One region of the Pseudomonas sp. A014 genome, then DNA from elsewhere that is predicted to be linked to it. Evidence: predicted binding sites of a transcription regulator. Region 1 holds the regulator's gene; each other region holds the start of a gene.

The links. Region 1 encodes sigma-54, which starts transcription at its own class of promoters, with help from an activator protein. Its sites were predicted from a motif close to ANTGGCATNNANNTTGCTNT; they were not measured.
Region 2: a site for sigma-54 is predicted at 8,014-8,033, ahead of nirB (nitrite reductase large subunit NirB). Genes of this name have one in related genera too.
Region 3: a site for sigma-54 is predicted at 5,909-5,928, ahead of ACTYOL_RS19650 (flagellar basal body rod protein FlgF). Genes of this name have one in related genera too.

The regions. Positions count from the first base shown of each region.
Region 1 is NZ_CP199001.1:1,082,713-1,093,316, reverse strand. It holds gene ACTYOL_RS05265 (KpsF/GutQ family sugar-phosphate isomerase) at 1-639, shown strand, start outside; gene ACTYOL_RS05260 (KdsC family phosphatase) at 640-1,164, shown strand; gene lptC (LPS export ABC transporter periplasmic protein LptC) at 1,173-1,745, shown strand; gene lptA (lipopolysaccharide transport periplasmic protein LptA) at 1,732-2,256, shown strand; gene lptB (LPS export ABC transporter ATP-binding protein) at 2,257-2,982, shown strand; gene ACTYOL_RS05240 (RNA polymerase factor sigma-54) at 3,156-4,649, shown strand; gene hpf (ribosome hibernation-promoting factor, HPF/YfiA family) at 4,728-5,036, shown strand; gene ptsN (PTS IIA-like nitrogen regulatory protein PtsN) at 5,049-5,513, shown strand; gene rapZ (RNase adapter RapZ) at 5,516-6,370, shown strand; gene ACTYOL_RS05220 (HPr family phosphocarrier protein) at 6,391-6,663, shown strand; gene ACTYOL_RS05215 (ZIP family metal transporter) at 6,693-7,586, opposite strand; gene ACTYOL_RS05210 (superoxide dismutase) at 7,598-8,209, opposite strand; gene ACTYOL_RS05205 (hypothetical protein) at 8,211-8,672, opposite strand; gene ACTYOL_RS05200 (class II fumarate hydratase) at 8,701-10,077, opposite strand; gene ACTYOL_RS05195 (FagA protein) at 10,070-10,471, opposite strand; gene pmbA (metalloprotease PmbA) at 10,601-10,604, opposite strand, start outside.
Region 2 is NZ_CP199001.1:4,447,230-4,457,833, forward strand. It holds gene ACTYOL_RS20640 (RHS repeat-associated core domain-containing protein) at 1-2,709, shown strand, start outside; gene ACTYOL_RS20645 (hypothetical protein) at 2,706-3,368, shown strand; gene ACTYOL_RS20650 (Imm42 family immunity protein) at 3,887-4,384, shown strand; gene nirD (nitrite reductase small subunit NirD) at 4,946-5,308, opposite strand; gene nirB (nitrite reductase large subunit NirB) at 5,308-7,860, opposite strand; gene ACTYOL_RS20665 (molybdopterin-dependent oxidoreductase) at 8,181-10,604, opposite strand, start outside.
Region 3 is NZ_CP199001.1:4,234,689-4,245,292, forward strand. It holds gene flgK (flagellar hook-associated protein FlgK) at 1-1,181, opposite strand, end outside; gene flgJ (flagellar assembly peptidoglycan hydrolase FlgJ) at 1,194-2,387, opposite strand; gene ACTYOL_RS19635 (flagellar basal body P-ring protein FlgI) at 2,399-3,508, opposite strand; gene flgH (flagellar basal body L-ring protein FlgH) at 3,521-4,216, opposite strand; gene flgG (flagellar basal-body rod protein FlgG) at 4,277-5,062, opposite strand; gene ACTYOL_RS19650 (flagellar basal body rod protein FlgF) at 5,111-5,851, opposite strand; gene ACTYOL_RS19655 (hypothetical protein) at 6,061-6,243, opposite strand; gene flgE (flagellar hook protein FlgE) at 6,316-7,674, opposite strand; gene flgD (flagellar hook assembly protein FlgD) at 7,705-8,391, opposite strand; gene flgC (flagellar basal body rod protein FlgC) at 8,408-8,851, opposite strand; gene flgB (flagellar basal body rod protein FlgB) at 8,854-9,261, opposite strand; gene ACTYOL_RS19680 (autotransporter outer membrane beta-barrel domain-containing protein) at 9,603-10,604, shown strand, end outside.

The DNA.
Region 1 (10,604 bases):
CTGATCAAGCGCCTGGGCATCCAGATGATCAGCCTGACCGGCAAGCCCGACTCACCACTGGCACAGGCTGCAGAAGTCAACCTCGACGCCAGCGTCGCCCAGGAAGCCTGCCCGCTGAACCTGGCACCCACCTCGTCCACCACCGCCGCTCTGGTCCTGGGCGATGCCCTGGCCATCGCCCTGCTCGAGGCACGAGGCTTCACCGCCGAGGACTTCGCGTTCTCCCATCCGGGTGGCGCCCTGGGCCGCCGCCTGCTGTTGAAAGTCGAGAACGTCATGCACGCGGGCGACGAATTGCCCCAGGTGCAGCGCGGCACACTGCTCAAGGACGCCTTGCTGGAAATGTCGCGCAAGGGCCTGGGCATGACCGTGGTCATGGAGCACGACGGCCGCCTGGCCGGCGTCTTCACCGACGGCGACCTGCGTCGTAGCCTGGATCGCAACATCGACGTGCACAAGACGCTCATCGACGAAGTCATGACCGTTCACGGCAAGACCGCCCGCGCCGAAATGCTCGCCGCCGAAGCCTTGAAGATCATGGAAGACCACAAGATCAGCGCGCTGGTAGTGGTCGATCACCAGGATCGTCCGACCGGCGCCCTGAACATGCACGACCTGCTGCGCGCCGGAGTGATGTAAATGACCCAGGACCTGATGCAACGTGCCCAAGCCATCAAGCTGGCCGTCTTCGACGTGGACGGCGTGCTGACCGACGGCCGCCTGTACTTCCTCGAGGACGGCAGCGAATTCAAGACCTTCAACACCCTCGATGGCCACGGCATCAAGATGCTCATGGCCTCGGGCGTAACCACCGCGATCATCAGTGGACGCAAGACCCCCGTGGTCGAGCGCAGGGCAAAGAACCTGGGCATTCCACACCTGTTCCAGGGCCGCGAAGACAAGCTGGTGGTGCTGGACGGCCTGCTCGCCGAGCTGGGCCTGAGCTACGAGCAGGTCGCCTACCTGGGCGACGACCTTCCCGACCTCCCGGTAATCCGCCGGGTGGGCCTGGGCATGGCCGTGGCCAATGCCGCGACCTTCGTCCGCGAGCACGCCCACGGCGTCACCCAGGCACGCGGCGGCGAAGGCGCAGCCCGCGAGTTCTGTGAACTGATCATGCAGGCCCAGGGTACCCTGGACGCTGCCAACGCCCATTACCTGTAGGCCACGCCATGCTCAGCAAGAAACTTCGAAATGCCGTGCTGCTGGCAGCCATCGCTGCGCTGCTGGTGGCGGTCGGCTACTGGAACATCAGCCCCGAGAGCTTCCTCGACAAGCCCACGGCCCAGGTCGACGAAAGCGCCATCGACTACTATGCGATCAACGCCCACAGCGTACAGTACCTGCCCGACGGCAGGCTGCAATACGAGATGACCGCGGACAAGGTCGAGCACCTGAAGGCCAGCGAAGTCACCCTGGTGACCACGCCAGACATGCACATCTACCGTGGGACAGCTTTCCCATGGCACGTGCAGAGCGTGCGCGCCGAGGTCAACCCGGACGGTACCGAGGTCGAACTGATCGACAACGTGCGGATCGCCCGCACCGACGAAAAACAACGCGACACCCTGATCACCAGTAGCCGCATGACGGTGTTCCCGCAGAAGCAATATGCGCAGACCGCCCAAGCCGTTAGAATCGACGGCGCCGGTGGCACGACTACGGGTGTAGGAATGAAAGCATATTTGGAAGACGGCAGGATGGACCTGCTGTCCAACGTAAGAGGACAGTATGAGGCTCGTTAAAACCCTCCCCCTTTTGCTCAGCCTGAGCGCAGCACTGGGAAGCGCGAGCGCCTTGGCCCTGCCGAACGACCGTGACCAGCCAATCCGCATCCAGGCGGACAACGCGCATCTGGACGACAAACAGGGCGTTGCCACCTACACCGGCGATGTGATCATCACCCAGGGCTCGATGATGATCAAAGGCAACACCGTGACCATGACTCGCGCCGCCTCGGGCGACATCGACGTCGTGACCTCGGTGGGCAACCTGGCCTACTTCGAGCAACAGCAGAGCGCTGCAAAACCCGACAAGATGAAGGGCTGGGCCGTCACCATCCAGTACCAGGCGCAGAAGGATATCGTCATCCTCACCGACCGCGCCAAGGTCGAGAACGAAGGCAACACCACCGAAGGCGAGAAGATCGTCTACAACACCAAGACCCAGGTGGCGACCGCTGGCCGTGGTGGTAACGTGACCGCACCTCGTCAGCGTATCGACATGGTGATCCAACCGAAGAAAAAGGCCGAGTAAATGGCAACCCTCAAAGCCCAGCACCTGGCCAAGAGCTACAAGGGCCGCCAGGTCGTCCGCGACGTCAGCCTGTCGATCGACAGCGGCCAGATCGTCGGCCTGCTCGGCCCCAACGGCGCCGGCAAGACCACCTGCTTCTACATGATCGTAGGGCTGGTCCAGGCCGACCAGGGCCGCGTGCTCATCGACAGCAACGATGTCAGCCATCAGCCCATGCATGGCCGGGCCCAGGCAGGCATCGGCTATCTGCCGCAGGAAGCCTCGATCTTCCGCAAGCTGTCGGTCGCCGACAACATCATGGCCATCCTCGAGACACGCAAGGACCTGGACCGCGAGGGACGGCGCAAGGAGCTGGAAAGCCTGCTGCAGGAGTTCCATATCAGCCACATCCGCGACAACCTCGGCATGAGCCTGTCCGGTGGCGAACGCCGTCGCGTCGAAATTGCCCGCGCCCTGGCGACTGCGCCGAAATTCATCCTGCTGGACGAACCCTTCGCCGGCGTCGACCCGATTTCCGTGGGTGATATCAAACAGATCATCCACCATCTGAAGGCCAAGGGCATCGGCGTACTGATCACCGACCACAACGTGCGCGAAACCCTCGACATCTGCGAGACCGCCTATATCGTCAACGATGGTCAACTGATCGCCGAAGGCGACGCCGAGACCATCCTGGCCAACCAGTTGGTCAAGGAAGTCTACCTGGGCCACGAGTTCCGACTCTGACGCCCGGGAGCTGCCTGGAGCATTGGAAATGCCTGGTGAAACGGGCTTAAGTGTTACAGTGCTCTAGGCAAACGCTACAATTTCAGGCATATAACTTGCTTAAGATTTGGCGCTCCGGCGCCCTGTAGTGGATGGCGCATGCGCGCCGGCGAACAAGGTATTAAGCCCCAGCCATGAAACCATCGCTCGTCCTAAAAATGGGCCAGCAACTGACGATGACCCCGCAGTTGCAACAGGCCATCCGTCTGCTCCAGCTCTCCACCCTGGACCTCCAGCAGGAAATCCAGGAAGCGCTGGAGTCCAATCCGATGCTCGAACGTCAGGAAGACGGCGACGACTTCGACAACAGCGATCCAATGGCGGAAAACGGCGAAAGCAAACCTGCCGCCGAAGCCCAGGACAACAGCTTCCAGGAAACTACCGTCAGCACGGAAAACCTCGAAGAAGGCGAGTGGAACGAGCGCATCCCCAACGAATTGCCGGTCGACACGGCCTGGGAAGACATCTACCAGACCAGCGCCAGCAGCCTGCCCAGCAACGATGAAGACGAGTGGGACTTCACCACCCGCACCTCTGCCGGCGAAAGCCTGCAGAGCCACCTGCTGTGGCAGCTCAACCTGGCACCGATGTCCGACACCGACCGCCTGATCGCGGTCACCCTCATCGACAGCATCAACGACCAGGGCTACCTGGAAGACAGCCTCGAGGAAATCTGCGCCGGATTCGATCCCGAGCTGGACATCGAGCTGGATGAAGTCGAAGCGGTGCTGCACCGCATTCAGCAATTCGAGCCGGCCGGCGTCGGCGCCCGCAACCTGGGCGAATGCCTGCTGCTGCAACTGCGCCAGCTGCCGGCGAGCGTGCCGTGGATGGCCGAGGCCCAGCGCCTGGTTACCGACTACATCGACCTGCTCGGCAGCCGCGACTACAGCCAGCTGATGCGTCGCATGAAGCTCAAGGAAGACGAGCTGCGCCAGGTCATCGAGCTGGTGCAAAGCCTCAATCCGCGCCCAGGTTCGCAGATCGAATCCAGCGAGCCGGAGTACGTGATCCCGGACGTCATCGTACGCAAGGACAGCGACCGCTGGCTGGTCGAATTGAACCAGGAGGCCGTGCCTCGCCTGCGAGTCAATCCGCAGTATGCAGGCTTCGTCCGCCGCGCCGACACCAGCGCCGACAACACCTTCATGCGCAACCAGCTGCAGGAAGCGCGCTGGTTCATCAAGAGCCTGCAAAGCCGCAACGAGACGCTGATGAAAGTGGCCACGCAAATCGTCGAACATCAGCGCGGCTTCCTCGATCATGGCGACGAAGCCATGAAACCGCTGGTGCTGCACGACATCGCCGAAGCGGTAGGCATGCACGAATCGACCATTTCGCGGGTCACCACACAGAAGTACATGCACACCCCCCGTGGCATCTACGAATTGAAATACTTTTTCTCGAGCCATGTGAGCACCGCCGAAGGCGGCGAATGCTCGTCTACGGCGATCCGCGCGATCATCAAGAAACTGGTGGCCGCGGAAAATCAGAAAAAGCCATTGAGTGACAGCAAGATCGCTGGTTTACTGGAGGCACAAGGCATCCAGGTAGCCCGCCGCACCGTCGCCAAGTACCGCGAATCGCTGGGGATTGCCCCGTCGAGCGAGCGCAAGCGATTGATGTAGCGCCGGGATGTGCCACAGCGTTTCAGTGGCAGGTGCAATACCTGCCTCTTTATGCACGGGCAACAAAGGAGAAGCTGTATGCAAGTCAACATCAGTGGCCAGCATGTAGAAGTCACCCAACCACTGCGCGAATACGTGCTCGAGAAGCTCGCCCGCGTGGAAGGACATTTCGACAAGATCACCAATGCAACGGTGATCATGAAAGTCGAAAAGCTGCAGCAGAAGGTTGAAGCGACACTCCAGATTCCCGGCGGCGAAGTGGTCGCCAACGCTGAACACCAAGACATGTATGCCGCGATCGACGCACTGGCTGACAAGCTCGACCGCCAACTGAAAAAACACAAGGAAAAACAGCAAAGCCTGCTGCAAGGTGCAGCTGCCCGCTGATCCCCCTCATCCATGATCCGACTTGAAACCATCCTGACCCCCGGCCGTTCCCTCGTGAACGTGCCGGGCGGCAGCAAGAAGCGCGCCCTGGAAAAGGTCGCCAACCTGATTGCCGAGCAAGTACCTGAGCTTGCGATGCAAGACGTCTTCGAAAAGCTCATCGCTCGCGAAAAACTGGGCTCCACCGGTTTCGGTAATGGCATCGCCATTCCTCATTGCCGCCTGGAAGGTTGTACTGCCCCCGTCAGCGCCCTGCTGCATCTGGACGCTCCCATCGACTACGACGCCATCGACGGCGCCCCCGTGGACCTGCTGTTCGTGCTGCTGGTCCCGGAAGCGGCCACCGATGCCCACCTCGAACTGCTGCGCCAGATCGCCAGCATGCTCGATCGCAAGGAAGTCCGTGATCGCCTGCGTGCCGCCGACAGCAGCGAAGCCCTCTACCAGGTAGTCCTGGACGCACAGAACGAGCACTGAACATGCGCCTGATCATCGTCAGCGGCCGGTCCGGCTCCGGCAAGAGCACCGCGCTCGATGTGCTGGAAGACAACGGCTACTACTGCATCGACAACCTGCCCGCCGGGTTGCTGCCGCAGTTGGCGGAAAACGCGCTGATCAATACCGAACTGATGCAACCCAAGGTCGCCGTGTCCATCGATGCGCGCAACCTGCCGAGCCATCTGTCGCGCTTCCCCGAATTGCTCGAGGACGCTCGCGCACGTCACATCCAGTGTGACGTGCTGTACCTGGACGCCGACGAGGACACGCTGCTCAAGCGGTTCTCCGAAACCCGCCGTCGCCACCCGCTGACCAACGCGGACCGTTCGCTCGCCGAAGCGATCCGCGTAGAAAGCGAACTGCTCGGCCCCATCGCCGACCTCGCCGACCTCAAGATCGATACCACCAGCCTTAATCTTTACCAGCTGCGTGACTCGATCAAGCTGCGCCTGCTCAACCAGCCTGAACCCGGCACCGCTTTTCTCGTCGAATCCTTCGGTTTCAAACGCGGCATGCCGGTGGACGCCGATCTGGTGTTCGACGTGCGCTGCCTGCCAAACCCTTACTGGAAACCCGAGTTGCGCGAGCACTCTGGCCTTGAAGCGCCAGTGATCGAGTACCTGGCAGCACAACCGGACGTCGAGGAAATGTTCCAGGACATCTCCAGCTACCTGTTGAAGTGGCTACCGCGCTTTGCCGCCAGCAACCGCGCCTACGTCACCATCGCCATCGGCTGCACCGGCGGACACCACCGCTCTGTCTATATCACCGAGCGCCTCGGACAACTGCTGCAGCAAACCCTGAAAAACGTCCAGGTCCGTCACCGCGACCTCTAACCCACAGGATCCACCCCACGATGCCCGCCCGCGAAATCACCATCATCAACAAGCTGGGCCTGCACGCCCGGGCGGCAGCCAAGTTCGTCGGCGTGGCCGGGAAGTTCCCCTGCCAGGTTCGGGTCGGGCGAGCCCCCGACAAGCTGGTGGACGGCAAGAGCATCATGGCAGTGATGATGCTGGCCGCGGGCAAAGGCACCCAAGTGCACCTGCATACCGAAGGCGAGCAGGACAACGACGCACTGGATGCACTGGTGGCGCTGATCAACAATTATTTTGACGAAGGCGAGTAAGCTCCCGCCCCGTCCCTTGCCTGACAGCCTCAGGACATCGCAGTGTCCATCACCATCATCAGGCAGAAGCCGATGCATAACCCCAGGCTTGCCAGGCGATGATTGCCATTGCTGCGTGACTCGGGAATGATTTCCTGGGTCACCACCAGCAACATCGCTCCTGCCGCACACGCAAGCCCAAGCGGTAGCAGCAGCTCGGCAACATTCACCAGCCAGGCACAGATCACCGCCGCTACCGGCTCCACCAGCCCGGATGCAGCACCGATGAGGAAGGCCTTGAACCGCGACATCCCAGCCCCTGCCAACACCAACGCGATCACCAGCCCCTCCGGCACGTCCTGCAGGGCAATGCCCATGGCGAGGCTGTCGGCGTCTGGCATGCCGCCGCCAGCGGAAACACCAATGGCCATGCCTTCCGGGATGTTGTGCGCGATGATCGCGGCTACGAACAGCCAGATCCGCGCAGCGATCACCGGCTGATTGCCTTGCCCGACCATGGACTCCGGCGAAACCCCGGAGATTCTCAAGTCGACCAGGAACAGGCACAGCGCCCCGAACAACAACCCGGCACTGACCAGGCCACCGGCGCCCCAAGGGCTGAAGCCAATGGACTGAGCCGCATCAAGGCCCGGGATGATCAGAGAGAACGCGGTGGCTGCCAACATCACCCCGGCACCGAAGCCAAGCAAGGTGTCAGCCACCGCCACCGGCATGTTGCGGATCACCAGCACCGGGACCGCGCCCAGCGCCGTGCCCAGTGCGCACAATGCACCGCCTTCAAGCGCACGTAACATGCGCGGCTCCAGGTCCAACCAGGCGATGCCCCGCGCCACCAACAGCGCGGTGCCAACAAGCAACAGCAAAGTCCCAAGCGCCAGTCGGAACAGGCGCACACTGCTGACAGACATCACCTCGGAGCGCATGACAGATCGACTCACTTCAGGGCTTCAAGGTAGCGACGCTCAACTTCCGTCCAATCGACGACGTTGTAGAAGGCACCGATGTATTCCGGACGACGGTTCTGGTACTTCAGGTAGTAAGCGTGCTCCCACACGTCCAACCCCAGGATCGGTGTGTTGCCGTGCATCAGCGGGCTGTCCTGGTTGCCGCTGCTCTCCACCACCAGCGTCTTGGCCGGGGTCACGCTGAGCCAGGCCCAACCACTGCCGAAACGGGTCAGCGCGGCCTTGGTGAACGCCTCCTTGAACGCCTCGAAGCCGCCGAGCTGCGTATCGATGGCCTGGGCGACCTGCCCCTGGGGTTGACCACCGCCCTTGGGTGACATCACGGTCCAGAACAACGCATGGTTGGCGTGGCCGCCGCCCTGGTTGATCACCGCTCCTTGCAGCTTTTCGGGCAACTGCTTGACCGCGCCGACCAGCTTGTCGATCGGCCATTCGGCCCACTCGGTCCCTTCGATGGCGGCGTTGAGGTTGTTCACATAGGTCTGGTGGTGCTTGCTGTGGTGAATCTCCATGGTCTGGGTATCGATGTGCGGCTCCAGCGCATCGTAGGCGTAAGGCAGTGCAGGCAAGGTGTGGGGCATGTCAGTGAATTCCGTATGCAGGTGAACGGTGGGTGGCATCCGGCCGGGCAGCCAGTTCGCTCGCTTCAGGTGCATGGCGATTGAGCAACCGCTCGGTGCGTGGGTACTGGCCGTATTCGGCGATAAAGCTCAACAGCTCGGTGTAGGTACGCCCGCTGTGGCGCAACGCGGCATCACGCAGGGCCTGGGGCAGGCGCGACTCCTGACTGGCCTGGAGCAGCCGCTGATGGGCCGCACACAGGTAATCGGCGCTTTCGTGGGGCTGATTCAGGCGCAGGTGCAGGTCAGCCAGGTTGTGGTGGGCGATGACAAAGGCCGCTACCGCCTCGTCAACGTCATGCCAGCGCTCGAACAGCACCTGCGCCAGGGCCAGGGCTTGCAGGTAGTGCTCCCGGGCGTCTACCAGTTCGCCTTGGTCGAACAGGCGATTAGCGGTTTCCGTAGTGCGTTTCCAATGCTGCATGACGTGTCTCCTGGGCGAGGACCGTGGATCAGATACCGCCAGCGGTGAGTTTTTCCGGATCCAGCAGGGCCTCGAGCTGATCACGCGACAAGTCGGTATGCTCCAGCGCCACCTCCACGATCGGGCGACCTTGCTTGTAGGCGGTCTTGGCAATCTCGGCGGCCTTGAGGTAGCCGATGATCGGGTTCAGTGCCGTGACCAGGATCGGATTGCGCGACAGCGCCTCCTTGAGCTTCGGCTCATTGACCTTGAAGCTGGCGATCGCCTTGTCTGCCAGCAGGCGACTGGCGTTGGCCATCAGCTCGATGCTCTCCAGCAGGTTGCGGGCGATCACCGGCAGCATGACATTGAGTTCGAAATTACCCGACTGGCCGGCGACGGCGATGGTCGCGTCGTTGCCGATAACCTGCGCGGCAACCATCGCAGTGGCCTCGGGGATCACCGGGTTGACCTTGCCCGGCATGATCGAGGAGCCCGGTTGCAGCCCCTCGAGCTCGATTTCGCCAAGTCCGGCCAGGGGGCCTGAGTTCATCCAGCGCAGGTCGTTGGCGATCTTCATCAGCGCGACAGCGGTGGTCTTGAGCTGGCCGGACAACGCCACGGCCGTGTCCTGGGAGCCGATCAGGGCGAACAGGTTTTCCCCAGGGGTGAACGGGATACGGGTCAGGTCGCTCAGTTCACGGGCAAAGCCCACGGCGAATTGCGGGTGGGCATTGATCCCGGTGCCGACCGCTGTGCCGCCTTGGGCCAACGCCTGCAGGGCGGGCAAGGTGGCTTCCAGATGCGCTTGAGCACCCTTGATCTGTGCCGCCCAGCCCCCCAAGACCTGGCTCATGCGCACCGGCATGGCATCCATCAGGTGGGTGCGGCCGGTCTTGACGTAACGGTGAACCTCGACAGCCTTGGCCTCGATCACCTGAACCAGATGCCCCAGCGCCGGCAGCAGTTGCTCGTGCAAGGCCAGCGCCGCGCTGACATGAATGGTGGTCGGAATGATGTCGTTGCTGCTCTGACCGCAATTGACATGGTCGTTGGCGTTGATCTTGTCACCTAGCACCCGGCTGGCCAGGGTAGCGATCACCTCGTTGGCGTTCATGTTGGAGCTGGTGCCGGAGCCGGTCTGGAACACGTCCACCGGGAAATGCTGGATGAAGTCCTCGGCCAGCAGTTGCTCGACCGCCTTGACGATGGCACCGCCCTGCTCCGCGCTCAGTTGCTCCAGCGCGATGTTGGCCTTGGCTGCTGCGGCCTTGGCCAACAGCAGTGCCCGAATGAACTGCAGCGGCATGCGCTGGCCGCTGACCGGGAAGTTGTCGACCGCGCGCTGGGTCTGGGCACCATACAGCGCCTGGGCAGGCACCTGCAGTTCGCCCATGCTGTCACGCTCGATACGGGTATTACTCATCATCGGATCCTTGCATCAGTTCATCGGGGGAAATCGAAGGCAGCAACACGCAACTGGCCAGTTGCATCGCATAGGGCTGCCAGCGCTCGTTCTGCTCGCAACGGTCGAGGTTGCGCAGGTCAAGCAGCGGGCGCCAGGCCTGATCAAGGCACTGGCAGCGCCAATGCCAGGGCAACATGCGGTCGCAGGCGGTATCCAGCAGCAGACGGAAGGAGGTCAACGCCACGGTCCAGGGCGAGGTCTCGGTGCAACAGACCAGATAGCGCCCCTCGGCCAGATAGTGTTCGATCAGCCGCGGTTCGTCCGGCTCGAGGGCACAGCGGATGCGCCGACTCAACCAGCGCCAGTTTTCCAGGTAGGGCAATTCGTGGAGGACGGTTTTCATGAACATCATCGCCGGGGTTGCTGGATAATGATATTCATTATTAATTGATAATTAGAATCACTTCAAGGGCGGAGCCACAAACAAAAAACCCGGCGCGATGGCCGGGTCTGTCGTCAAGCGTGGGTCAGCGGTGCGCCGTCAG
Region 2 (10,604 bases), 2.6 Mb from region 1:
GTATTGGTCTACATAGATGCACTGGGCCAGCGCTGGCAGGAAGAGGTCGTCCAGGGCCAGTTGCTGGCGAGCATCGACCCGCAAGGCGCCGAGTGGCGATACCACTACGATGCACTCGGGCGCCTGATCGAAAGCCACGACCCGCTAGGGCGTTGCGAGCGCACCACCTACACCGAGCACTGGGCGCTGCCCACGCACATCAGCGATGGCGCCGGCCGCACCTATCGCAATGCCTACGACACCCGCGGCAATCTGATCAGTACCACCGACCCACTGGGGCGCACCACGCGCTACCGTCACGATCGACAAGGCCGGGTGGAACAGGTCATCGATGCACAGGGCAAGACCCGCCAGCTGGAATGGAACGCCCGAGGGCAACTGATTCGCTACAGCGACTGCTCCAACCGCACCACCCTCTGGCGCTATGACGAGCGCGGTCACCTGAGCGAAGTCTTCAACGGCCGCAACAACCGCACCCGCTATCGTTTCGACGCCCGTGGCCACCTGCTGGAAAGCACCCGCGCCGACGGGCGCGTCGACCGCTACCAGGTAAACCTGTCGGGGCAGTTGACCCAGCACATCGACCCTGGGCAGCAGCTCACCCGATGGCACTACGACGAGCGTGGGCGTCTCAGCCAACGCACCGACGCCATGGGGCTCACCCTTCGCTTCGCCTGGGATGCGCACGACCGCCTGCAGCGTCTGCAAAACGAAAACGGCGAGCACTACGCCTTCCACTGGGATGCCCTGGACCGCCTGGCCGCCCAGCACAACCTCGATGGCGGCGGTCACAGCTATCGCTACGATGCAGCGGGCAATGTCATCGAGGCGAGGCTGCACCCGGCCCGCGACGCCGAGCCGACGTTCCCCGGCAGCCCGCCGGAACCCGAAGCGTCGATACAGTCGCAATACTTCGAGTACGACGCCGCCGGGCGCCTGTTGCGCAAGCGCACCGACGACGGCGTCACCGACTACGAATATGACCTCGCCGACAACCTGCTGGCGATCACCTTCACCAACCTGCAGGGAGAGCCAAAACGGCTCGCCTTCAGCCATGACGCCCTCGGGCAACTGCTGAGTGAAACCGGTGAAGCGGGCCGGCTTGCCTACGAACATGACGAACTGGGCAACCTGCAGACCCTGACCCTGCCTGATGGCCGACGCCTCAACCATCTGTACTACGGCAGCGGCCACTTGCATCAGCTCAACCTCGACGGCCGGGTGATCTGCGATTTCGAGCGCGACGAGCTGCATGCCGAAGTCCTGCGCACACAAGGCCGGATCCAGACCCGGACCCGCTACGACAGCACCGGGCGCCTGCTGGAAAAAGCCCTGCATGTACAGGGCGCAGGCCCCGGCAGCCTGGCCCTGCTGAGCAAGCAGTATCGTTATGACGACAGTGACAACCTGATCGGCGAGGACTTCATCCAGTGTCAGCGAGCCCGCGACGGCGAGCCGCCCACGCACGCCCAGATCATTGGTCGCCTGTTCGGCACCGACGCCAGCGGCAATGTCCAGCGCGGTCAGGTTCGCTACGACTATGGCCCCACAGAACGCATCCATGGCGCCAGCCGCACACTGCCTCATCGCAATGGCCAACAGGTCGAGCACTACGGCTACGACAAGGCCGGCAACCTGCTCGACGGTTACCCGATCAAGGGCTACGTACGGCACAACCGCCTAAAGGTCTACCAGGACAAGCGCTACCGCTACGACCGCTTCGGCCGCCTCAGCGAAAAACGTACAGGCGCGCACCTGATCCAGCGCTTCGACTACGACGCCGAGCACCGCCTGGTACGCGTACACCAGCAGCGCGGGCCGGTGCACGAGCGGGTGGAATTCGACTACGACCCGCTGGGGCGCAGGATCGCCAAGCGCCTGTACCGTAACGATCACCCAACCCCCGCCAGCCAGACGCTGTTCCTCTGGCAGGGTCTGCGCCTGTTGCAGGAAATCCAGGACGACAAACCCAGCCTGTACGTCTACGCCGACAGCGACAGCTACGAACCCCTCGCCCGCCTCGACGGCGCACCCGGCGCCGAACTGCTGCACTACTTCCACACCAACCTCGCCGGGCTGCCCGAGCAGCTCACCGATGAAAACGGCATGACCGTGTGGCAAGGTGAGTTCGAGACCTGGGGCAAGTGTCGGGAAGAATGGCACCATGCCGGGCAGAACCGTCAGCAGAACCTGAGGTTCCAGGGGCAGTACCTGGACCGGGAGACGGGGCTGCACTACAACACGTTCAGGTTCTATGATCCGGAGGTGGGGCGGTTTACGCAGCAGGATCCGATTGGGTTGCTATCGGATTACAACCTGTACCGATATGCTGCAAATTCTTTTGCCTGGATCGATCCTCTAGGTCTCAGCACTAGCCCGACCCTACCAGGACGGGTGCTTGCTTCGGACGGAAATACTAGCATCGTGCATTACTATGATGACTTAGGTCGAGAGCACGCCGACCCTATCCACTTCCACATTGAAGAAGGGGGTAAGTCGGTGGGGAAAGTTAAAGCTGACGGCACTGTGCTAGACGGTAAAGTAAATAAAAAGGCAGCAGGACTGCTCAAGGATCGTTCGGTCATCAGCAAATTACGAAAGGCAGAAAAGCGCATCGCTAATTATATTCGTAAGGTAGGCGGTGGAATTGTAGGTGGACGGCCATTCAAGCCAGGCGCCAGAGGCATTAAAGGAGGGTGTTCATTGTGAAAAATACCAGTAGAGATGTTCAGGAAACACTCCTATCACTGTACCGTGAGCACAAAGCTGTCAACAACCTCTGGCACGATAAGCAATTCTTCTCAGAAATCCTGACCTTTGCACTTTCGGCTCAAGCCAACCGACCGGCGGGCACCGAAGTCAACGCCTGCGCAAACTACTTCATCAATCACACACTTGTTTTTCTTATCGACTCATCTGAAACTCTAATTACATTATTGAAATCGATAGCACAAAAACCATTGCGCGCCACGCTGATCAGTCAATGGATTTCGAATGAACTTGTAGCACTCTCACGAATCTCTGATTTCGCGCAGTATAAAGACATGAGTGCTCTAGCAAAAATCTCAGACACCGATACTGAGATGATTGCCAAACTCAGTGCACGCCACCTGATAAGACAGGCCGAGCCCAATAGCTTATCACTTTCAAACCTCACGCCCGCACATTTGAACCTGAGCAGGCACCTGCAGGAATATTTAATCTCTTGGGCATACGAAGAAGAAAAACTTGACGAATGCGCCGTGAACACCTTTGAGCGCGAGCACCCTAAGAAATACGACATGCTAAAAAGAATAAAAACGCAAAAGTTTGACCCACTAAACAAAGACAACAACAATCCGCAAACACCCAAGAACACCCACACATAAAAATGGATAAGACACTTAGCAACAAACTACTAACTCTCAGAGCACAAAAATATGCTTCACACCTTCTTGGGATTCAGTCCTGTAAACTCAAACACCTGCGACCAGACGATTTCTCTTGGCATAGAGAAACGTTTAATTACATGCACGCTGTCGCTGAGAAGGCAGATGGACGCTTACTGCCTCACCCAACGAAAGCAAATGAAGTCATATCGGCCATAACTGATGCCTCGAACATATACAAAGAATTTGAATTCTGGATATTCTTCGAAAACAGAATAGGCCTAAATTTTTACGGGTACGATTTTGGTGCATTCCTAGGAAGTTTATTCAGACTCGACAAAAGCTACGACGCTCAATTGGCCTTACTGATCCGGATTTCATCATATCGCTGAGCGACGATGAGCACGCCATCGAAATGCACATCGTCAGGTCGGCTCTGCCATCAAAAGGAATTTGAATCGTGGCGATGGTTCGCACTCTGTTCTGTCCACTCATCGATGCGAAAAAAGGCCGGTAGCATGAGCTACTATAATGCGGGGAAAAAAGAGTTGTTTTCAGTCTGTTGCTCGACCTGCGCACCAAGCTTCAAGTCAGGTTGGATGGCCGTGAACCTTTTTTTAGACAACCATCTCATCGGGGCCAACGAAGAAATCACGCAGATCGACACCTTCTTGAACATGGTCAACGTCAAACTCGCAGATTATGATCTCGATTACGCTGACTCCCTAAGAAATCTGGACAAATCGGCCGTGCTTTCCCAGATCGAGCAAGGGTACGAGCACGCTCAAAACTGGATTGATTCTCGCAAAATTGGTGCTCTGTTCCTGTCACTGAACCTGACGCCATGCCTTGATGGCGATGTGGTGATTCTGCTCATGCTTGAAACAACGGACCGGGTCATTTGGAGAGCTCATGACGATGACGTGGTGCGAGAAATTTTCCTACCTCCTGGATACGTAAAAAACACACTGAACGATGTGATAAATTTTTTCAGCCCGCCCAAAAACCATGATTAGTTCTTTCGAAACCACATTGCTCGAGGTGCTCGGGCTCGTCGCAGATTTCGATCCAGAGTATGCACAATGGAGTTGCAAGCTCGGCACAGGGCTCCTCCGATTGGAGTTGGTCTACTCACTGGACGGTACTGTTTCGACATCGCTGTATCTTGACGATAGGCTTCTGGCGTTCAATTACGCCAGCGGGCTGCATTGCCTTTCGATTGACGAGGACGAGATCTCATGCGAAATCATGTCCGGATCACTTAGGCGAACACTCACCATCAATATCAATTCGCTAAGAGTGAGGTGGCAGGACTTATGATTCAGGACAGCCGTTGAAACCAACGCTCCCGCGAGTGCCCCTCAAGCCAAATGTGCGCGCAGCGGTAGTTGAAAGCCGTGGAGCCACGTTTATCCAAGGACCTGCAAAAGTGAGCCAGACCCGAAGTCTACGCGGTACCTGTGGGAGCGGGTTTACCCGCGAAGCAAACACCGCGGTAGATGGCACCGGCTTCGCCGGTGTTCGCGGGCAAGCCCGCTCCCACAGGTACTGCACAGGCCGGGCAGGAGCCATACCTGCTAGAAACAGCGAATCTCGACCTGCCCCCGTTCCATCCTCACCGGCCACACCCGCAACCGCTGCCCCGCATCCTCCAGGCAACGCCCATCACGCAAGCTGAAATGCTGCTTGTACAACGGCGCCGCCACCACCAGCTCGCCTTGCAGGCTGCCAATCAATCCCCGCCCGATAACATTGGCCCCGGAACGCGGGTCGCGGTTGTCCACGGCATACAGTGTCTGCTCCTGCCCGGGCAGGTAGAACAGCGCGACCTGCTCGCCGTCGAGCCAGACCACCACCCCCGAATCGGCAATCAGATCATCGACCCGGCACACCGACTGCCAGGTATCCTGTGGTGCAACGACAGCATTGGACAGGTTCATCAAACGAGCTCCTCGACAGTAGGGATCAACTCCAGCGGCGTAGCCGGTCGACGCTGTTCGCGCTCACGCACGAAATGCACATCCGGGTCAGGCCGCTGGTCGTTGACGAAGGTGCGGAAGCGCTTGAGCTTCTCCGGGTCTTTCAGGGCGTTGGCCCATTCGCATTCGTAGCGGTCGACCACATGCTGCATCTGCGCTTCCAGCTCGTCGGCAAGGCCGAGGCTATCGTCAAGGATCACCGCCTTGAGATAGTCCAGCCCGCCGTCCAGGCCTTCGCGCCACACCGAGGTGCGCTGCAGTTTGTCGGCGGTGCGGATGTAGAACATCAGCACGCGGTCGATCAGGCGGATCAGGGTGTCGTCGTCCAGATCGGTGGCGAACAGTTCGGCATGGCGCGGGCGCATGCCACCGTTTCCACAAACGTACAGGTTCCAACCCTTGTCGGTGGCGATCACACCGATATCCTTGCTCTGCGCCTCGGCGCATTCACGGGTGCAGCCGGACACCGCGAACTTGAGCTTGTGCGGCGAACGCAGGCCCTTGTAGCGGTCTTCGATGCGCAGGGCCATGGCGACGCTGTCCTGCACGCCGTAGCGGCACCAGGTGCTGCCCACGCACGACTTCACCGTGCGGGTCGACTTGCCGTAGGCATGGCCGGTCTCGAAGCCCGCCTCGATCAGCTCGCCCCAGATCAGCGGCAATTCGTGCAACTGCGCGCCGAACAGGTCGATGCGCTGGCCGCCGGTGATCTTGGTGTAGAGGTCGTATTTCTTTGCCACCTGGCCGATCACGATCAACTTGTCGGGGGTGATTTCACCACCTGGGATGCGCGGCACCACCGAGTAGGTGCCGTTCTTCTGCATGTTGGCCATGAAGGTGTCGTTGGTGTCCTGCAGCGGTACCAGCGAGGGATCCATGATCGGCTGGTTCCAGCACGAGGCGAGGATCGAGCCCACGGTCGGCTTGCAGATGTCGCAACCGACATGCCCCTTGCCGTGGCGCTCAAGCAATTCGTTGAAGGTTCGAATGCCCTCGACACGCACCAATGCATACAACTCCTGGCGGGTATAGGCGAAGTGCTCGCACAGGCTCTTGTCGACCGTCACGCCGCGCGCGGTCAGTTCATGCTCGAACACCTGCTTGAGCAGCGCCGCACAACCACCACAGCCGCTGGCCGCCTTGGTGCAGCCCTTGACCGCCGCCAGGTCCGCGCAGCCACTGTCGATGGCCGCGCAGATCGCACCCTTGCTGACGTTGTGGCACGAGCAGATGGTCGCGCTGTCGGGCAGGGCATCGGCACCGAGCGTGGGCGCGCCGCCACTCTGCGGCAGGATCAGCGCCGCCGGATCCTGCGGCAGGGCGATGCCGTTCTGCACGTACTGCAGCAGGGTGTCGTAGTAGCTGTTGTCGCCGACCAGTACCGCGCCGATCACCCGCTTGCCGCTGGCGTCGACCACCAGGCGGCGGTAGCTGGCGTTGGCCTCGTCGATATAGCGGTAGCTGCGCGCGCCTGGAGTGGCGCCGTGGGCGTCACCGATGGAGCCGACATCGACCCCCAGCAGCTTGAGCTTGGTCGACATGTCGGCACCGGTGAACTCGGCACTGGCCTCGCCGACCAGCAGCGCAGCAAGGTTGCGGGCCATGCTGTAGCCTGGAGCAACCAGGCCGAACACGCTGCCGTTCCACGACGCGCACTCGCCGATGGCAAAGATCCGTGGATCGCTGGAGCGGCAGTTGCCGTCGATGACCACACCGCCGCGCGGCGCGATCTCCAGCTCGCAGGCACGCCCCAGGGCGTCACGCGGACGGATGCCGGCAGAGAACACGATCAGGTCGGTTTCCAGGTACTCGCCACCATCGAACTTCATGCGGTGGCGATACTCTTCGCCCGGGTCGATCGACTGGGTGGCGCGAGACAGATGCACGCCGACACCCAACGCTTCGATCTGCGCACGCAAGGCCGCGCCCCCTTCATGATCGAGCTGCACCGGCATCAGCCGTGGCGCGAACTCCACGACATGAGCCTCCAGCCCCAGCGACTTGAGCGCATTGGCGGCCTCGAGGCCCAGCAACCCGCCACCGACCACCACGCCACGCCGGGCGCCGGCGGCCGAGGCGCGGATGTCGTCAAGATCGTCGAGGGTGCGGTAGACCAGGCAGGCGGTACCGGTGGAGCCTTCGATCGGCGGTACGAACGGGTAGGAGCCGGTGGCGAGGATCAGTCGGTCGTAACCGTAGCGGCCCTGGGCAGTGACCACTTCACCCAGCGTGCGGTCGATCTCCAGTACCGCTTCGTGCAAGTGCAGGTGCACGCCGTGCTGACCGTAGAATTCGGGCTCGCACATGGCCAGTGCCTCGGCGCTGCTGCCGGCGAAGTATTCCGACAGGTGCACACGGTCGTAGGCGCGCTGGCGCTCCTCGCCGAACACGCGCAGCTCGAAGCGCGCCAGGGCGCCGCGCTCGATCAGTTGCTCGACCAAGTGATGACCGACCATGCCGTTGCCGACGATGACCAGTCGCTCTCGTTGTCCGCCGTTCGCTGTTGCCTTCATAGCCGATCCTCGATCACGGTGTGCGGGGCTTGCCCGACGCAAAGACAAAAAAAGGCGCCTGGAGCCGAAGCTCCAGGCGCCTTTGCCTGTACTCATCAGTGTGAGGCCCCTGTTGATCGCCGTTGATCAGTGGGGCTGTGTTGTAAATCGTTAAAAGCAGGGAGCGTGCCAAGGTGCAATCGGTGCTGGCACTATCGCGGGACAAGCCCACGCCAACAGGGGATGCAGCGTTGCGCGACCTGCAGGAGCGGGCCTGCCGCGCGAGAGCGCCGCACGCTGCACCGCCTCAAGCCGGTGCACCGCTCCCCATCCCGGTGCACTCAATACACATCGCGTCGATAACGCTTGCTCTTGCTCAACCCCTCGACATAAACCGCCGCCGCCTCGGCGCTCATCCGCCCGTGCTCGGCCACGACCTGGCGCAGCGCGGCATCGACATCCTTGGCCATGCGCTGGGCATCGCCGCAGATGTAGAAGTACGCCCCCGCCTCCAGCCACTGCCACAGCTCGGCACCCTGTTCGAGCATGCGCTGCTGCACGTACAGCTTCTCGGCCTGGTCACGCGAGAACGCCGTGCTCAGGCGCAGATGACCGCTGGCCTCCCAGGCCTGCAACTGCTCGCGGTAATAGAAATCGAAGGCAGCATGCTGCTCACCGAAGAACAGCCAGTTGCCGCCGGTCGCACCGCGGGCTTCGCGTTCTTCGAGAAAGGCACGAAACGGCGCGATACCGGTGCCAGGGCCAACCATGATGAGCGGCGTGGCATCGTCGTCCGGCAGTCGGAAATGCCGCGCAACCTGCGGGAAGATCGCCACCTCCAGCGCTTCGGCGCGGTCGGCGAGAAAGCTTGAACTCACGCCCTTTCGCTGGCCATAGCGCACGGTTGAAACGGTCAGGTGCACCTGCTGTGGATGGGCCTTGGGGCTGGAGCTGATCGAGTACATGCGGGGCTGCAAGGGCTTGAGCAGAGTCAACCAGTGCTCCAGTGACAGTTGCGGCGCGAAGGCAGCGAGCACATCGGCCAACTGCCGCCCCCACAGCCAGTCCGTGAGTTCGGCCTTGTGCTCGGGCAGCAGCAACCGACGCAGTTCACCGGCCTGCGGCGCCTGGCTGAAGGCTGCAAGCTGTTGCGAAGTGACCCGGGCGATCTCCAGGTGCCGCTCCATCGCCTCGGCCAACGGCATCGTCGGCAAGTCGGGCAGTTGCACGCGCCTCTCGCCATCGAGCCCCATCAGCTCGAGCAGCTCCTGGACCAGCGCCGGGCAGTTGCGCGGCCAGACACCCAGCGCATCGCCTGCCTCGTAGACCAGCCCGGTGCCTTGCAGGTCGAACACCACCTGGCGCGTTTCCTTGGTCGCTCCGGGCGCATTGAGCACACGGTTCTCGATGATGGGAGCCAGGCAGGGCTGCTGCCTGCCGAACACTGGCGCCGGCTTGGCTGTGACCTGCGCAGCGGCCGTCGGCCCCAGCAGCGGCAACAACGCCTGCAGCCATGTGACGAACGATGGATCGAAATCCGGTTCGCAATCGACCCGATCGAGCAGACGTCGGCCGCCCAGTTCAGCCAGACGCTGGTCGAGCTTGCGGCCAAAACCGCAGAACTGGTCGTAGCTGGAATCACCCAACGCCAGCACGGCGAAGGGCAGTGCCGCACACTGTGCCCCCTCCTCGCCCTGCAACGCCTGCCAGAACGCCGAAGCGCAGTCAGGCGCATCGCCGTCACCAAAGGTACTGGTGATCAGCAGCACGCTGGCGGCGCCACGCAACTGGCTGGGGCTGACTGCATCCATGCAGCTCAGCTCGACGGCCAGGCCCGCTTCGCGCAGATGCGCCGCACAGCGCTCGGCCAGCGCCTCGCCATTGCCGGTCTGCGAGGCCCACAGCACCCGATGCCTGGCAACCTCGGCCATGGCGACCGGCGCCACCACCGGCTGGGCGAACAGGCCGGCGATCAAGCCATCGACGAACAAACGACTGGCAGGCGCAAGCGGCGCACCGGGCGGCAGGCTGGGCACCCCCGGTGCGCGCGCCTGCCCAAGGCCGAGCAGAAAGCCCTGCAGGTAACGACGCTCCTCGTCCGCCAGGACGGGGGCCGGCAGGCTGTCCAGCCCCAGCAGGCGAGACAGGGTATCGGTGGGCATGATGGCAGACTCCGTAGAAATCGCGCAGGGCAGCTCGAGTGCCTCGATGCGTTCGCCTGCAACCCGCTCCAGGGTCACGGCGCAATGCTTGAAGGCCGGTTGCAGGGAAGTTGGATCGACCGCGTCACAGGTCACGGCGTTGATCGCCAGTTGCTCGCCATACAGGTCGTTCCAGTGAAAAGGGGCAAAGCAGTTGCCGACCAGCACCCGCTCGCTGATGCGTGCCGGCAGCACGGCCTGGCCGCGGCGCGAGCGGATCGCCACCTGATCCTTGTCGGCGATGCCCAGGCGTCGGGCGTCCTCGGGATTGATCTCGACGAAGGGGCCGGGCTCGAGCTTGTTCAGGCTCGGCACCTTGCCGGTCTTGGTCAGGGTGTGCCACTGGTGCTGCACGCGGCCGGTGTTGAGCACCAGCGGAAAGTCGGCATCCGGCAGCTCGGTCGGCGCCAGCCAGGGCCGAGCGAAGAACCGCGCCTTGCCACTGGGCGTGGGAAAGGCCAGTGCGGGGCGCTCGCCCTGGGCATCGTGCAGCAGCGCCTGGCTGCTGCCGTCGTTGAGATAGCGCAGCGGGCTGCGGTCGTCCGCGCGCCCGGGCGCACTTGG
Region 3 (10,604 bases), 2.9 Mb from region 1:
GGGTTGTCGTTTAGGTCGAAGTTGCCCATGTCGGTGCCTTCGGGCAGCTTGCGCACGTTGTAGCCGGTGGCACTGGTGAAGGTCACCTGGTAGTCGCTGGTGCCGAGCTTACCGGTGTCCTTGATGGTCACATCGAGGTTGCCGGAGCCTGCACTGTTGCCCTGGCGGGCGATACTGCGCTCGCTGATGGCCTTGGCGCTGTTGATGTCGCCGAACAGCAGCGCGCCGAATTCACCATTCTTGTCGACGCCCTGGCCGAGCTGGCTGTTGATCGCATCGGACACCACCAGTGCCACCCGGCCCAGCTCGTTGAGCGCAGGGTCCAGGGTGTCCTTGCGGTAGCGCAGCAGGCCACCGAGCTCGCCACCGGTGGTGGTGTCGGTGATGTCCATCTTGGTGCTGCCGCGGTTGATCATCAGGCTCATGCGCGTCGGATCGTTGCGGTTTGGCGCGACCTCGAGGGTCTGGGTGGTCTTGCCCAGCACCAATGCCTGGCCGTTGGGCAGGTAAATGTCGTAGTTGCCTTCGCGCTCTACCACCTGGCTGCCGATCAGCTTGTTCAGTTCGCGCACGGCGCCGTCACGCTGGTCGAGCAGATCGTTCGGCTGGCCCTGGATCGCCGACACGCGCGAGATCTGGTCGTTGTACTGGGCGATGGTCGAGGTGAGCTTGTTCACCTGATCGGCGATCGACGCCATGTTGGCGTTGATGTTGCTGTTCTGCTGATTGAGTTGCGTGGACAGGGTGTTGAAACGCTTGGCCAGCGATTGCGCGCTGGTCAGCAGCAACTGGCGAGAGGCATCTTCGTTGGGCTTGGCCGCAGCGTCCTGCATGGCGGTGAAGAAGCTTTTCAGGGCAGCCGTGATACCGGTGTCAGCGCTCGACAGGGCAGTGTCGAGCGGATTGATCTGGTTCAGGTACGAGTTGGCATCGCTGGACAGCGAGGTGGTGGTGCGCAGCTGGTTCTCGAGGAACGAGTTGTACACCCGGCGCACGTCGGCCAGCGTGGTGCCGCTGCCGATGAAGACGTTGCCGTTCTGCTGCGAGCCTTTGGTCTTCTGCACGTTCTGCTGGCGCGAGTAACTGTCCACATCGGCGTTGGCGATGTTGTTACCCAGGGTGTACATCCCCGACTGCGCGGCACCCAGCCCCGACATGCCAATATTGATCAAGCTCGCCATGATTCGCTGCCCTTAAAGTTGCGTGGTGGTCCCGAGCATTGCGTAGCTCGTGTCCGACTTCATCTGTCTTGCGATCTGCGAGATCTTGCTGGCGTAGTTCGGGTCGGTGGCATACCCGGCCTTCTGCAGCTCTCGCACAAACTGTTCTGGGTTATCGGCCGCCTTCACCGCATCTTGATAGCGCGCGTTGTTCTGCAGCAGGCTGACCAGGTCGTGGAAACTGTCCTGATAAGAGTCGTAGGAACGGAACGCGGCCGTCTCCTTGACGAACTGACCGTTGCGGAACTCGCTGGTGATCGCCCTCGCCTCGCCGCCCTGCCAATTGCCGGTGGCCTTGATGCCGAACAGGTTGTGGCTGCTGCTGCCATCGGTGTTGCGCATGACCGATTTGCCCCAGCCGGTTTCCAGGGCGGCCTGGGCCACCAGGTAACGCGGGTCGATACCGATGCGCTTGGCGGCCTGCTCGGCCATCGGCAGCATGGTGGCGACGAACTCGTCGCTGTCGGCGAAGGCTTTCTTCGGCGCCAGCGGCGGCTGGGCCACCGCGCGCCCGAGAATCTGCATGCCACGCCCTGGCGCGGCGAAGGCCTGGGCCGGCTCCCAGTCACCGGTGGCCACGCCACCGGGCGGGATGTCGCCACGGCCCGGCAACGCCGCGGTGTTGGTCGCCGCAGGATTGCCCGCCGACGGCACGATGCCGGCGAGCAGACGGTCGGTGAGCTTGCCCGGCAGCGCCAGACGCCGCGCATTGAGCGCCGCAACGTCGTTGCGGGTGGACGTCGATTCGGTGGCGTGGGCAGGTGCGACCACTTTCGTGCCCCACAGCGCCGGCGCATTGCCGTCGATACGCGGGAACGGACTGGTGTTCGGGCGCACACCCTTGTTCTTCGACAGCTGACGCACCAGTACGTCCTGCAGGCCGATACCGCCGCCTTCACGGGACATGCTCACGGCCAACTGCTGGTCGTACATGTCGCGGTACTGCTTGACCGTCTCGGTATTCATCGGATCGTCGGCAGCCAGCACATCGCCGGCCTTGCGCGAGGCCTTGAGCATTTCGCCGATGAACAGCGACTCGAACTCCTGGGCCACCTTGCGGATGTTGGCATCGCTGTCACGGTCCCCGTGCTTGAGCGAGCTCAGACGGTTGAGGTCGGTGTAGGCGCCGCTGTCGGCGGAACTTGAAACCAGGCTCTTCGGATTCATCGCCAGCGTCCTCAGATCACGATCAGGTCGGCCTGCAAGGCGCCGGCCTGTTTCAGGGCTTCGAGGATCGCCATCAGGTCGCCCGGTGCCGCGCCGACCTGGTTCACCGCACGGACGATTTCATCCAGCGTGGTCCCCGGGCCGAACTTGAACATCGGCTTGGCTTCCTGTTGCGCATTGACCCGCGACCGTGGCACCACGGCAGTCTGACCGTTGGAGAACGGCCCCGGCTGACTGACGATCGGGTCTTCGGTGATGGTCACGGTCAGGCTGCCGTGGGTGACGGCGGCCGGCGATACCTTGACGTTCTGGCCGATGACGATGGTGCCGGTACGCGAGTTGATGATGACCTTGGCCACGGCCTGGCCCGGATCGATCTCCAGGTTCTCGAGGATCGACAGGTAGTCGACCCGCTGGCTCGGGTCCATGGGCGCGGTGACGCGCACCGAACCGCCGTCCAGCGCCTGGGCAACGCCCGGGCCGAGCAGTTCGTTGACCTTGTCGACGATGCGCTTGGCGGTGGTGAAATCAGGACGGTTGAGGTTCAGGGTCAGGCTGTTGCCCTGGTTGAAGCCGCTCGGCACCGCTCGCTCGACCGAAGCGCCGCCAGGGATGCGACCGGCCGACGGCACGTTGACGGTGATCTTCGAGCCATCGCGACCTTCGGCATCGAAACCACCGACCACCAGGTTGCCCTGGGCAATGGCGTAGACGTTGCCATCGATCCCCTTGAGCGGGGTCATCAGCAGGCTGCCGCCACGCAGGCTCTTGGAGTTGCCGATCGAGGACACGGTGATGTCGATCACCTGGCCGGGCTTGGCGAAGGCCGGCAGGTCGGCGTGCACCGACACTGCAGCGACGTTCTTCAACTGCACGTTGCCCGAACCTGGCGGTACCTTGATGCCGAACTGCGACAGCATGTTGTTGAAGGTCTGCAGGGTGAACGGGGTCTGGGTGGTCTGGTCACCGGTGCCGTTGAGCCCGACCACCAGGCCGTAGCCGATCAACTGGTTGGCGCGCACGCCGGAAATGCTGGCGATATCCTTCAGGCGCTCGGCGTGGGCACCGAACGCGAAGGACAGGAGCAAGGTCGCGGCAATCAACTGCCTGGCGTTGAACATGGTCATCCGTACTCAGAAGGGCCAAAGCGGGCTCATGAAGAAGCGGTCCAGCCACCCGGGCTGGCTGGCATCGGCGAAGGAGCCGGTGCCCGAATAGGTAATGCGCGCGTCGGCCACTCGCGTGGACGGCACGGTGTTGTCGGTGGCGATATCATCGGCGCGGATCAGACCAGCGATACGCACCAGCTCTTCGCCGGTGTTGAGGGTCATCCACTTCTCGCCGCGCACGGCGATGATGCCGTTGGGCAGTACATCGGCCACCGTCACGGTGATCGAGCCGGTCAAGGTGTTGCCCTGGCTGGCCTGGCTGGCACCCTTGGTGGCACGCTCGCCCTTGTACCCCGCGTTGAGCGACAGGTCGCCGCCGCCGAACGGGTTGTTGGTGTTGGGGGTGGTGCCGAACAGCGAGGTCAGGCCGATATTGGCGTTGCTGTCCTTCTGGATCTGGGAACCGGCGTTCTTGCTCGCCGAGGTACGCTCGTTGAGGGTGATGGTGATGATGTCACCGACACGAAACGCCTTGCGATCGCCATACATGTTCTGCTCGAACCCGGCCTGGTAGATCGAACCGTTGTTGGCCGCCGACGGCAAAGGTGTACGCGGCAGTACAGGCGCGTAGTACGGGTCGTTGGGCTTTGCCGTCGGCGCAACGCAACCGGCCAGCAACACAGCCCCTCCCAGGGCGACGACGGACAACAGACGATTCATGACGCTTACCTCACGGTGTAACAGGCGCTGCAACAGCGGCCGGGTAGCTAGAGCCAGGACTTACAGTTGCTGGGTGACGAACGACAACATCTGGTCGGCGGTGGAGATGACCTTGGAGTTCATCTCGTAGGCGCGCTGGGTGGTGATCATGTTCACCAGCTCTTCGACGGTGCTGACGTTGGAGTTTTCCAGGGTCTGCTGCAGGGTGGTGCCGAAACCGTTCAGGCCCGGGGTACCGACCTGCGGCGCACCGCTGGCAGCGGTCTCGAAGAACAGGTTGTTGCCAATCGCCTGCAGGCCGGCCGGGTTGATGAAGTCCGCGGTCTGGATGTTGCCGATGATCTGCGCGGCCGGGTTGCCGGTGGTGGTGATCGACACGGTGCCGTCCTGGCCGACGGTGAAGGTCTGCGCCTCCGGTGGCACGACGATGGCAGGCTCCAGGGCGAAACCGTTGGCAGTCACGACCTGGCCATCGGAGTTCAGGTGGAAGGTGCCGTCACGGGTGTAGGAGACAGTGCCGTCGGGCTGCAGGACCTGGAAGAAACCACGACCATTGACCGCGAGATCCAGCGGGTTTTCGGTGGTCTGCAGGCTGCCGGTCTGGAAGTTCTTCTGGGTGCCGACGATGCGCACACCGGTACCGACCTGCAGGCCCGAAGGCAGCTCGCTATCCTGGGTCGACTGGGCACCAGGCTGGCGCTTGGTCTGGTACAACAGGTCCTGGAACTCGGCACGGTCACGCTTGAAACCAGTGGTCGAGACGTTGGCCAGGTTGTTGGAGATGACCGTCAGGTTGGTGTCCTGTGCGGACAGGCCGGTTTTAGCGACCCAGAGAGCCGGAAGCATTTAGTGTTCTCCTCGTGCGCCTGTTTTACGGCACTCGTTCAAAAGTGATTAGCTGATTTGCAAAACCCGAGCCATGGCTTCGTCGCCCTGCTCGGCTGTTTTCATCATCTTGACGTGCAGCTCGAACTGGCGAGACAGGGCCAGCACCGAGGTCATCTCTTCGACGGCATTGACGTTGCTGCCTTCGAGGAAGCCCGACACCACGCGGACATTGACGTCCGCATCGGCCGGCTGGCCGCTGTTGGTGTGGATCAGGCCGTCGAGGCCTTTGCTGATGCTCTTGATGTCGGGGTTGACCAGCTTGATCCGATCGACCTCGGCCATGACGCGCGGGTCTTCGCCCATGGCGCGGATGCTGATGGTGCCATCGTCACCGACCTCGACCTTCTGCTCGGGCGGAATGGCGATCGGGCCACCATTGCCGATCACCGGCATGCCATTGCCGGCGCGCAACACGCCGAGGGCGTCGATGTTCAGGCTGCCGGTGCGTACGTAGGCTTCGCTGCCATCCGGGGCCTGCACGGCGATGAAGCCATTGCCACTGACCGCCACGTCCAGCTCGCGACCAGTCTCGATCATCGGGCCTGCGGTAAAGTCGGTGGCAGGCCGCTCGCTCATGGCGAAGGCACGCGCCGGAAAGCTGTCGCCGAACACCGGCATCGAGCGCGCCTGCTCCAGGTCACGCTGAAAACCAGTGGTGGAAACGTTCGCCAGGTTGTTGGCGTGGGCCTTCTGTGCCACCGCATTCTGGGCGGCGCCGGTCATGGCCACGTAAAGCATCTTGTCCACAGTCATCCTCCGCTGCACTGGCGATCGATTGCCGCTCACCGTTGCTGTGCAGGCTGTAAAGCAAGTTCCGAACCAACTTTCTCCAAGGCAAGAAAAAGCCCGTGAATACGGGCCTTTAGCGAATTTCATCGAGGGTGCAACGTCGGTTATCCGGCGCTGCTTTGCCGCTGGCGGCAAGGGGGTGCCAAAGTTCAGCAATAGCAGTGTTGCTAGTCGCGACACCCGCCATTGTTGTAAGGCCCGGCAAATCGCTTCCAGCCCTCCCCCGGCGACCACTGCGAACACACCAGTCGCCCATCCACCTGACTTTCCCAACGCCACCACGGCGCGGTACCGGCCTGGGCCTGGAGCAGACACAGCGCCGCAAGCAGCGCGACAGCCAACTTTTTCATGATCCCTCCTGCAAAAACGACGAACCCCTTCACGGGAAAGGGGTTCATCCAGACACGCTCAGCCAGCGACCATCAGGTCATCTGGATGATGGTCTGCATGATGGTGCTCTCGGTGGAGATGGTCTTGGCGTTGGCCTGGTAGTTGCTCTGCGCCTTGATCAGCTCGACCAGCTCCTGGGTCAGGTTGACGTTGGACGCTTCCAGCGAGTTGGACTCGACCGAACCGAGGGTGCCGGTCTTCGGCGCATCGATGCCCGGAATACCCGAGGAGAAGGTTTCCTTCCAACGAGTACCGCCAATCTGCTGCAGGCCCTGGTCGTTGGCGAAGCTGGCAATCGCAACCTGGCCGATGGCGCGAGACTGCTGGTTGCTGAAGCTTGCGAACATCACCCCGGTGGAGTCGATCGACAGGCTCGACAGGATGCCAGTGGCATAGCCGTCCTGGTTCTGCGACATGCGCGCGGTCTCGGTGTTGTACGAGGTGGTGCTGTTCATGGCCAGGCGCATGCCGTCGGCATTGCCATCCGAACCGTTGGCCGCCCAGTTGCCTGCGGCATCCTTCGCGGCCGGGATCCAGCCCTTGAGGCTGAAGGTGTTGTTGGTCACGCTCCAGTTGGCCGCCGGCACCGTGGTGTTGTCGGTGGTCATGGCCTTGATGCTGCCGTCGGAGTTGAAGGTCATGGTGCCGGTCAGCGGCGTGGTGCTGCCCGGGTTCAGCGGGTTGCGACCATCGACCAGGGTGTACATGGTCCACTCGTTGGTGCCGGTCTTGCGGTAGAACTGCTCCATGGTGTGCTCGTTACCCTGGCTGTCGTACACCTTGGTCGGGAAGGACTTGGTGTAGGTCGACTGGTCGGCCGGGTCGAACGGCTTGTTCGGCACCATCACCGGCGGGGTCGCGCCGTTGGACACTTCCAGCGGGATGGTGTCGGCGGAGGAGTTCAGGTTGATGCCCTGGTCGATCAGGGTGGTGGCCTTGGGGGCCAGCGCCGAGGTATCGATCTTCAGGTTGGTGAGGATGCCCTTCTGGATCTTGCCGGTGCTGTCGGCGGCATAACCTTGCAGGTTCAGGCCATCGGAGGTGACCACGTTGTTGTCCTTGTCGGTGCGGAAGGCACCGGCACGGGTGTAGGTCAGCGAGCCGTTGTCGGAGAGGACGAAGTAGCCCTGGCCCTGGATGCCCATGTCCAGCACGTTGCCGGTGTTGTTCACGTCACCCTGGGTGAACTGCTGCGACACCGCCGCCAGGCGCACACCGTTACCGACCTGGTTCTGGCCCACGCCCAGGCGGTTGGCACCGGCGTAGACGTCGGCGAACTCGGCACGCGACGACTTGAAACCTGTGGTATTGACGTTGGCGATGTTGTTGCCGGTAACGTCGAGTTGCTTGTTGGCTGCGTAGAGACCGCTAAGGCCGATATTGAAAGACATGCTTTGCTCCTTCTGCCGAACAGGCCGGCCTTAGATTCCGATGGTTTGTACTTTGGAGATGCCGACCTTGCCGATACCCGCCAGGTTGAGCATCATCTCGCCGCCAGTGCCGCCCACGGTGACACTGGTGACGGTGGCTGGCAGCAGCGTGTACATCTCCTGAGCCTTGCCATCGACGGTGGTCGTCGCGGTAAAGGTGTAATTGCCCGCCGCAACCTTCTCGCCCTTGTCGTTGGTGCCATCCCAGATGAAGTCGGCAGTGCCCTTCTTCTGTTCGCCCAACTGGATGGTCTTGACGACGTTGCCATCCTTGTCCTTGATCGTGACCTTGCCGCTCTCGATGTTCTGCGGCACCACGACCTGACCATTGAAGCTCTTGGTCGGATCGACCAACGCCTTGTCGTTCTGCACGATCACCGAGCGACCGACCAGCGACGACGCCTGCAGTGCCTGAGACGAACCCAGCGAACCGGTAATGGCATTGACCGACTCGTTGAGGGTCTGGATACCCTCCAGGCTGCTGAACTGCGCCAGCTGGGCAACGAACTCACCGTTGTCCTGCGGGTCGAGCGGGTTCTGGTGCTGCATCTGGGTGACCAGCAACTGCAGGAAGGCATCCTTGCCGAGCGCGTTCTTGTCGGTCGGCTCGCTGGTTGGCTTCTTGGTGCCGTTGCTAACACCAGAATTGGCGAGCACATCATTGATATTGACTGCCATGCGTTGCGCTCCTCAATCACTGACCCAGGGTCAGCACCTTCTGCATCATGGTCTTGGCGGTGTTCATCAGTTCGGCGTTGGTCTGGAACGCACGGCTGGCGGAGATCATGTCAGCCATTTCCTCGACCACGTTGACGTTCGGGTAGTAGACGTAGCCGTCCTTGTTCGCCGCCGGGTGATTGGGCTCGTAGCGGGCTTCCAGATTGCTCTGGTCCTCGATGATCCCCTTGACCTGCACCCCCTGGCCGGCCTGGCCCTGGTCGTCGAACAGCGACTGGCCGGCACCGTTCTGGGCCTGCTCGAAGGTGGTGGCGAACACCGGGTGGCGCGCGCGGTAGGTCTGATCGATGCTCGAGGAGACGGTCTCGGCGTTGGCGATGTTCGAGGCGACGGTGTTAAGGCGCGTGTTCTGCGCGCTCATGCCGCTACCGGCGATGTTGAAGACACTGGCAAGGGACATGGTCACTCTCCACGCAGGGCCGATACCAGCCCTTTGAATTTACTGTTGAGCAAGGTGAAGCTGGCCTGGAAGTCGATGGCGTTCTGCGCATAGTTCGACTGTTCGATCTGGGCATCGACGGTGTTCTGATCGATCGACGGCTGCATCGGCGTGCGGTACTTGAGGCTGTCGTCGGCCATGGCCAGGCCTTCGGCCTCGATGTGATGGCCGTTGGTGCGGGTCAGCGAGATACGCCCGTTGCTTTGTTTGTCTGCCTCGGCGGCAAGCACCGAGGAGAAGTCCATGTCACGCGACTTGTAGTTGGGCGTGTCGGCGTTGGCGATGTTGTTGGCCAGCACCTCGGCGCGCTGGGCGCGGAAGCCCAGTGCCTTTTCATGGATGCCGAGGGCCTTGTCGAAGCTGATGCTCATGTCGGGGAACCTTCGAAGGTTGACCAGCGTTGCGTTGGCCAAGCTATAGCAAGGCCTGTGCCAACAGGCGCAACCCCAGTAATACCGGGCATCGGCTGTATCAGTGAGCAGCGGCAATGCCAGAAAAGCGGCAAAGTGCTTCCGCTTGGTGGCGGGTGAGCGGCAATTGCAGAGCGGCAAAAGCGGCAATCCAAAAAATTGACGTCAACAGACCAGTGTTATTTTGCCATCACTACGAGTAGCATTCGCGACCGCGCAGAAATGTGGCATGAGGCCACTAGTTACGGTTTCAGGCACAGCATGGATGCGCACTGTCCCCATTGCCTTCCAAGGAAGAAACCGTGTCCCCGCTGACCTATCGCAAGACCCTGCTGGCCCTGGCAATTGCCGCCTGCGCCCTGCCTGCCCACGGCCAGACCGTCCAGCTTACCGATGCCGGCTTCACCTCAAGCCACCAGAGCTACGCGAACGGGCTCGAGTTCGGCGGCAGCTTCACCAATATTTCCCGCAGTGCGGTCGTGCTCGACGACGCCACCGTACAGGGCGGCTTGACCTTCAACAGCCCGATCAACGACAACGACCGCACCTCCGTGGACATGGTCAATCGCAGCGATGCCCTCACCCTGCGCAACAGCCAGGTGACCGGCGACCTGGTGAACCAGGCCTTCGTCAGGAGCACCAGCCTCGATGGCAATGCGCTGAAAATCAGCAATACCACGCTCGATGGCAACCTGATCAACCAGGGCACGCTCCAGGCCGGCACCGGCATCGGCATCATCAACCGACGAGAGGCCTACGGCATCAACCTGGCCAGCGCCACCGGTCAATCGACGCTGATCAAGGGCGACGTGGTCAATGCCCAGAATGCCAAGATCCGCGCCTATGGCTACAACGCGATCACTCTCAACCTCGCCGGTGCCACCGTGCAGGGCAAGATCATCAACCGCGGCGCCATCGAAAGCAGCGGCCCCAATGCCATCAGCGTCAACGCCACTTCGCGCGGCGGCGCCACCGGCATGCCAACCCGCCTGGACAGCATCGAAAACCACGGCAATATCGTCGCCAGCGACACCAATAGCCAGGCCATCGCGCTCGACGGTGCAACCCTGACCACCAGCCTCGGGCGACACATCGACAACCGTGGCTCGATCTACGCCCTGAGCGGCACCGGCATTCGCATCGGCGATGTCGCATATGACGCCCCCGGCCAGCAACCCTGGTATCGCGACCACGGCGACCTGAACATCTTCAACAGCGGCATCATCATGGCCCAGGTGGCCATCGACGCCAGCCACAGCAATCGGCCGGTCGAACTCATCCTGCGCGAGGGCAGCCAGATCACC